One region of the Pseudoalteromonas sp. APC 3250 genome, then DNA from elsewhere that is predicted to be linked to it. Evidence: predicted binding sites of a transcription regulator. Region 1 holds the regulator's gene; the other holds the start of a gene.
What was found. The regulator LexA, encoded in region 1, represses DNA repair genes until DNA is damaged. The targets are predictions, from matches to a motif close to TACTGTATNNNNATACAGTA.
Positions count from the first base shown of each region.

Region 2: QL986_RS08780 (YebG family protein) is a predicted target of LexA. The motif match lies at 1,927-1,946, and genes of this name have one in related genera.

Region 1 is NZ_JASDCM010000014.1:70,292-73,718, reverse strand. It holds gene QL986_RS14115 (hypothetical protein) at 1-180, shown strand, start outside; gene QL986_RS14110 (PaaI family thioesterase) at 210-653, opposite strand; gene lexA (transcriptional repressor LexA) at 852-1,469, shown strand; gene coxB (cytochrome c oxidase subunit II) at 1,963-3,105, shown strand; gene ctaD (cytochrome c oxidase subunit I) at 3,105-3,427, shown strand, end outside.
Region 2 is NZ_JASDCM010000006.1:174,001-177,427, reverse strand. It holds gene putP (sodium/proline symporter PutP) at 1-1,364, shown strand, start outside; gene QL986_RS08780 (YebG family protein) at 1,576-1,875, opposite strand; gene QL986_RS08775 (ComEA family DNA-binding protein) at 2,173-2,466, shown strand; gene QL986_RS08770 (DUF6170 family protein) at 2,479-2,781, opposite strand; gene dsbB (disulfide bond formation protein DsbB) at 2,783-3,301, opposite strand; gene nhaB (sodium/proton antiporter NhaB) at 3,420-3,427, opposite strand, start outside.

The sequences.
Region 1 (3,427 bases):
TCGTGTTCACGCAATGCATTAAAGCAATGGTTGAGTTGTTCACGCAGAACTTTCGATATTGGGTTTGAGTCTGGCACTTCGCCAAAATGCTTTAACCAAGCCTTACATGCAGATACCTTGTTACGTATATCTGCAATTGGTGCAGGCGTAGAAATTACTATTTACCCTCTCGAAAAGTAATTTAACTTCAACCTTGGTTAATTGACTTACTAGCCTTTTCGCTCAACTACGGCTGCGGTCATACGTGATACGCAGCAAAGCTCATTGCGGCTATTGGTTATTTTAATATCCCAAACCGAGCTGCGCTTGCCGATATGATAAGCTCTCGCTGTGGCCGTTAATGTGCCATTGCGTGATGCCTTTAAATGACTTGCACTGATTTCTTGGCCAACACAATAAAATCGATTGAAATCAACCACAAAATTAGCGGCATAACTTGCTACTGTTTCAGCAAGCACCACATTTGCACCCCCATGAACGATACCCATAGGGTTATGATGCTCTGGAATTGCCGGCATAGTTGCCACTAAGTAGTCATCACCAATTTCACTGATCTCTATTCCCATGGTTTTCATGAGTGTCCCTTGGCCTGTAATACCTTGATCTAATTGCTTACAAAACTCTAATGTAATCGGTTGATGCCAAATACTCATGCTAGCTCCTTGGATAAGTAATTGAGAATTAAAATTTATTAATATGATAATGCGTTGCTAATAATTACATTTATCACCCTGCTTTTAAAGTAGGTTATTGTTTGATGATAACGGCATATAAGGCATTAATTTATATTTGCGATTTTTAAATAACTGTATATACTCACAGTTAATTGTACTGTATGGAAAACCAGTTGTATGCGACCATTAACGAAACGCCAAGCGCAAATACTCGAACTCATTAAAGTGTTTATTAAAGACACTGGTATGCCTCCTACACGTGCCGAAATTGCACAAACACTGGGTTTTAAAAGTGCGAATGCTGCAGAAGAACACTTAAAAGCACTGGCCAAAAAAGGTGTTATTAAAATGAAGCCAGGCGCGAGTCGGGGCATTCAGCTTGTTGAAGAAGAGGAGCCAGAGCAGTTGGGCTTGCCTTTAATTGGCAGGGTTGCTGCCGGTGAGCCAATATTGGCGCAACAGCATGTAGAAAGCCACTGTAAAATTGACCCTTTAATGTTTAAACCTGCGGCCGATTTTTTATTGCGTGTTAACGGTATGAGTATGAAAGACATTGGTATTATGGATGGTGATTTACTTGCTGTGCATAAAACCCAAGTTGCCGAAAATGGACAAGTTATTGTTGCCCGTGTTGACGACGATGTAACCGTGAAGCGTTTAGAAAAAGCGGGCAGAAAAGTACTCTTACATGCTGAAAATGATGAGTTTTCAGCTATTGAGGTCGATTTAGAAAATGAGTCGTTCAATATTGAAGGCTTAGCGGTAGGTGTTATTCGTAACGCTGACTGGATGTAGTATTAAAGCATAATTTAGCGCTTAATAGTGATTAGGCGCTGGGTTTGTTAGCAGCACAATGTCTAACTTATCAAATGTATGACTATATGTTGTTAAGTGCTTCTCCTATCATAAATAAAATCACTAAATACTTTATAAATAAACAAATTTACTCTGCTTTTTTAAGTTAACAATTTTTTATATTTCTATCCTGTAATTTCAATACACCCCTTACTAAACCTGACTCTTAGATTAATTGCCTGACTAGTTGCTATTTTTTTAGCTGCGCATTTTAAAAAATACACCTTGTTTATTTTTCATACTCACCTTGCTTATTGTTTATTTTTTAACTAGTTATTAAAGAGCTGGAATAAAAATAACTCACAGCTTAGTCGTTTTGAGAACACACATTTACTAAATCCAGCACCCTTATAAAAAATAAAAATAACGAATAGGCGTTTAAGCCGTATGCCTCTTCGCTTTGCGTCAGCAATAGCATCAAAGGAGCCGTCACATGGGTAAGCTGAGTTCTTCCTTGTGGCTTATATTGTTTGTTTTTTCGCAGAATGTGCTTGCTAATAGCCAATATAATATGCGTAAAGGCGTAACCGATATAAGTAATAATGTATACCAACTGCACATGACTATTTTTTTAATATGTTGTGTGATTGGGGTGATCGTGTTTGCCATTATGTTTTGGGCACTCATTCATCATCGCAAATCTAAAGGGGCTGTCCCTGCCCAATTCCATGAAAGCACCAAAGTAGAAATACTGTGGACTGCGATCCCTTTTGTCATATTAATTGTTATGGCCATTCCTGCGACTAAAACCTTAATTGCCATGGAGGATGCCAGCAAAGCTGATCTCACCATTAAAATTACAGGCTCACAGTGGAAGTGGCATTACGAGTATATGGGGGAGGACGTTGAGTTTTATTCCATGCTAGCTACACCTCAAAATGAAATAACCAACCTTGCTGATAAAAACCCGAATTATTTGCTCGAGGTCGATAAACCGCTGGTACTACCAATTAATCAAAAAGTACGTTTTTTAATGACTTCAGATGATGTTATTCACTCATGGTGGGTGCCTGACTTTGCCGTTAAAAAAGATGCAAACCCTGGGTTTATTAACGAAACATGGACCAATATTAATGAGGTTGGTACTTACCGTGGGCAGTGTGCAGAGCTTTGCGGTAAAGATCATGGTTTTATGCCTGTTGTGGTAGAAGTTAAAACAGAAGAAGACTTCAAAACGTGGTTAGCAGAGGCTAAACAAGCCAAGCAAAAAGCAGCTGAAGCAGACGCTGCGTTATTAGACCAAGTTGTACCAAAAGAAGAGCTGATGGCGCTTGGTGAGCAGGTTTATATGGCGAGCTGCGCGGCGTGCCATCAGCCAACAGGATTAGGCTTGCCGGGTGTTTTTCCGGCTCTTAAAGGCAGCCCAATAGTCATAGGTGATATCAAAGGGCATATAGATATTTTGCTCCACGGTAAACCAGGTACGGCTATGCAGTCTTTCGCAAAGCAATTATCAATCAAGCAAATAGCAGCTGTTATTACCTATAAACGCAACGCGTGGGGTAATGACACTGGTGATGTAATTCAACCGAGCGAGATACAAGCGGCACTGGATGCTGATGGGGAGGCTAAATAATGAGTAGCATTGCAGAACAACCTAATACCAATGAGGCTCATCATGCCCATCAACCTGCCACAGGCTTTAAGCGCTGGTTATTTACAACCAACCATAAAGATATAGGTAGCTTATATTTAATTTTTTCACTCACCATGTTTTTAATTGGTGGGGCAATGGCGATGGTTATTCGAGCTGAGTTATTTCAGCCGGGCCTACAACTGGTTGATCCTCACTTTTTTAATCAAATGACCACAGTGCATGGTTTAATAATGGTGTTTGGTGCGGTTATGCCAGCCTTTACCGGCTTGGCAAACTGGATGATCCCGCTAATGATTGGTGC
Region 2 (3,427 bases), on a different contig from region 1:
ACATGAGTGGTTGGTTACTTATGGGCCTACCTGGCGCAATGTACTTGTTTGGGCTTAGCAAGGTTTGGATTGCTATTGGCTTAGTGTTAGGCGCATGGGCAAACTATTTCTTAGTCGCCCCAAGACTGCGTGTTTATACTGAAAAAGCAAATGACTCTATTACCATCCCTGATTATTTTGCAAATCGTTTTGATGATAACAAGAATATCCTCCGTGTGATCTCTGCAATTGTTATTATTGTGTTCTTTACTTTGTATACTTCATCAGGCGTAGTCGCCGGTGGTAAGTTATTTGAAAATTCATTTCAGATGAGTTACGAAATGGGTTTATACATCACCACGGGTGTGGTTGTTGTTTACACCTTATTTGGTGGCTTTTTAGCGGTTAGCCTAACAGACTTCGTGCAAGGTTGTATTATGTTTATCTCCTTGCTTGCAGTACCTATCGCTACTTATATGATGCTAGATCAGCCATTTATGGATACTTTAGCAAATGCAAATTACCAGCAGTTGTTAAGTTCACCTAAAGCCAGTGAAATCCATTCATTGAATATGCTTGATTGGTTTGCTGGTGGTTCTACCATTGCTATTATTTCTGCGATGGCTTGGGGCTTAGGCTACTTTGGTCAGCCACATATTATTGTTCGCTTTATGTCTATTCGCTCAGTGAAAGAAATGCCAACTATGCGTCGTATTGGTATGTCTTGGATGACACTATCTGCGATTGGTGCGGTATTTACCGGTTTATTTGGTGCTGCCTTTATGATTGAAAACCAAATGCCTATTGCCGATAAAGAGACCATTTTCTTAGTATTAGCTGAACTTATTTTCCACCCATTAATTGCTGGTTTCCTACTGGCTGCTATTTTAGCTGCGATTATGAGTACGATTTCATCGCAATTATTGGTGTGTTCAAGCTCGCTTACTGAAGACTTCTACAAGATTTACTTAAACCGCGATGCCTCGCAAACTGAGCTGGTGTTAGTAGGGCGTATTAGCGTAATACTGGTTGCGTTATTTGCTATTTACCTAGCGTATGACCGTAATAGTTCAATACTTGATTTAGTTAGCAACGCATGGGCTGGTTTTGGTGCTGCATTTGGTCCACTTGTCTTGTTTAGCCTTTACTGGAAACGTATGAACTTAAAAGGGGCTATTAGCGGTATGGTTGTTGGTGCTTTAACAGTGCTTGTATGGATTTATGCGCCTATTACCATTAATGGTGAGAGCTTAAGCAGTGTAATTTATGAAATCGTCCCAGGCTTCATTTTAGCGAGTATTGCTATTGTGGTAGGAAGCCTTGTGACAGCTGAACCGAAAAAAGAAATTACTGATCTGTTTGATGAAGTTGAATCGTCATTGTAACTGATTAGCTAACGTAAAGTGTTGGTTTTTATAAATGCCAATCAGTTTAACTGGTTGGCATTTTTTTATTGGCTGACCTTTAGAAAAGACCATTCATCTCGTTTAATCACCGATTACTTGCCTTTAGCTATTATTATTTAAAGGCATAAAAAAACTGAATTCGAATACCAAATTCAGTTTTTTAACAATTACTATTGAGCTTTTAAAAGTACTAACTCGCTGCTTTATCTTTTATATCCGCAACGTTATCTGACTTTGTTTTTTTAGCTTTAGTGGGTACTTCTTTACCACCTTTAAGTACGGCCATAAAGTCGTCTTTACTTTTTGCAATCTCCAGCGCGAGCGACTCAACCTGTTGTTCACTTAGTGGCACATCTACTTTTTCAAGCATGAGTTCTAGTGACTCGGCAATATCGAGCATTTTGTCATAGGCATCAGCTTCTTTTTTAGTAGTAAACGTCATGCGCTCGACTCCGTTTCGTTCTACAACATATTTAACAACAACAGCCATGATTTCTCCTGCTTACTTACGTGGCAATATGATTATTTTAAATCATTAGATTACTGTTTTTATATACAGTACAAGCTTGCGCGTGGTTTTGCAAGCTTTAGCCTTAGTTTATCTGCAGCTTGGTTGACAATAAAGAGTAACTCTACTTTATTTATTAAGTCACTTTATAACGCGTTGCAGTAAAGGAGTCGCAAGGAGTGATTGTTACCGTTAGTACTTAGTAACCACAACGTTATGTAAAAGTGCTGGGTGTAAATAATCAACGAATGTTCAAGTAAGAACACAAAAGGAAATAGTATGAAATTAATTAAAATCATCTCATTAGCCGCTGCTTTATGTTTATTACCTATGGGTACCACCTTTGCGCAAAGCGATATGCTATCAGAGCAGATGCAATCAGCCGTGGTTAATATTAATACTGCTGATTTAAAACAGTTAATTAAGTTACCAGGTGTTGGCAAGAAAAAAGCACAGGCAATTATCGATTATAGAGAAACAAATGGTGATTTCGCATCACTTGAAGATCTAGCTAAAGTAAAAGGGGTGGGTAAAAAAATGCTAGCCAAACTTGATGGAAAGGTGGCGTTTTAACTTAAAAGGGCGCTATGCGCCCTGATCAAACTGTTTTAAGGCAGCACCAAGGTGCTTTTTAGCAAAATTAACATCTACGGGGGCGGTTAGTAGCGGGTAGCTTAAACCAGCCACAATCAAAAAGGGCACGAGTAGCCATCCTTCAAAAAGAGTAAATATTAAAAAAAATGGGCTTAGCAGCATAAGCTTTACAATACGCATTAACACTCTGTCACTAGGAGAGAGCATACTTAACGAGATCGCAATAACGGTTTGTCTTTGACGAACTTTTAAGTGTTTTAGTTCGTCAACGTGGCTTGAAAAAAAAGTAAACATATTAAAGTGACTTTTTAGAGATTAATCGACTGGCCACTAACGCAATAAGTGTGGCGGTAAACAATACAAAAATAACTTCCATCCATGCTGGCATACTTAAGCCTGCAAATTGCCAATCTATGTTTCCGCAATCACCGGTTGCCTCAAAAAATTGCGGTATCCAATGATGTAATGGCATAAACTCTGGAAAATTTGGCTCAAACTCACAGCTAAATGCGAAGGGGTCAGTGGTTGTTTGCATTTCAATGTGCTCACGAGCTATTAGTAACCCCCATACACTTGAACCCCCCCACACTGTATAAGCGACAATACGGACTACGAGGTTGTTTGGTTTACTGGCGCCAATAATACCGGCAAAAAGTAAGCCTAATACCGCGGTGCGTTGGTAAATACACATAATGCACGGCGCTAACCCCATGTTGTATTGGAAAAAGAGCGCGGTTACTTCAAGCAGAAAAACAATCCCACTGAATAATAACCAAGGTGTACGTTGAGTACTTAGATTAGCAAGCCAGTTCATAACAAATCCGTATTTAAATAAGGGCTTAGATTATGACGTAGGATAAACAGCGGAGCAAGTAAAAGGGAAAAAGTGAGGAGCTATGAAATTTCCTAGCTCCTCAAAGTCGGGGGAGCTCTTAATGCC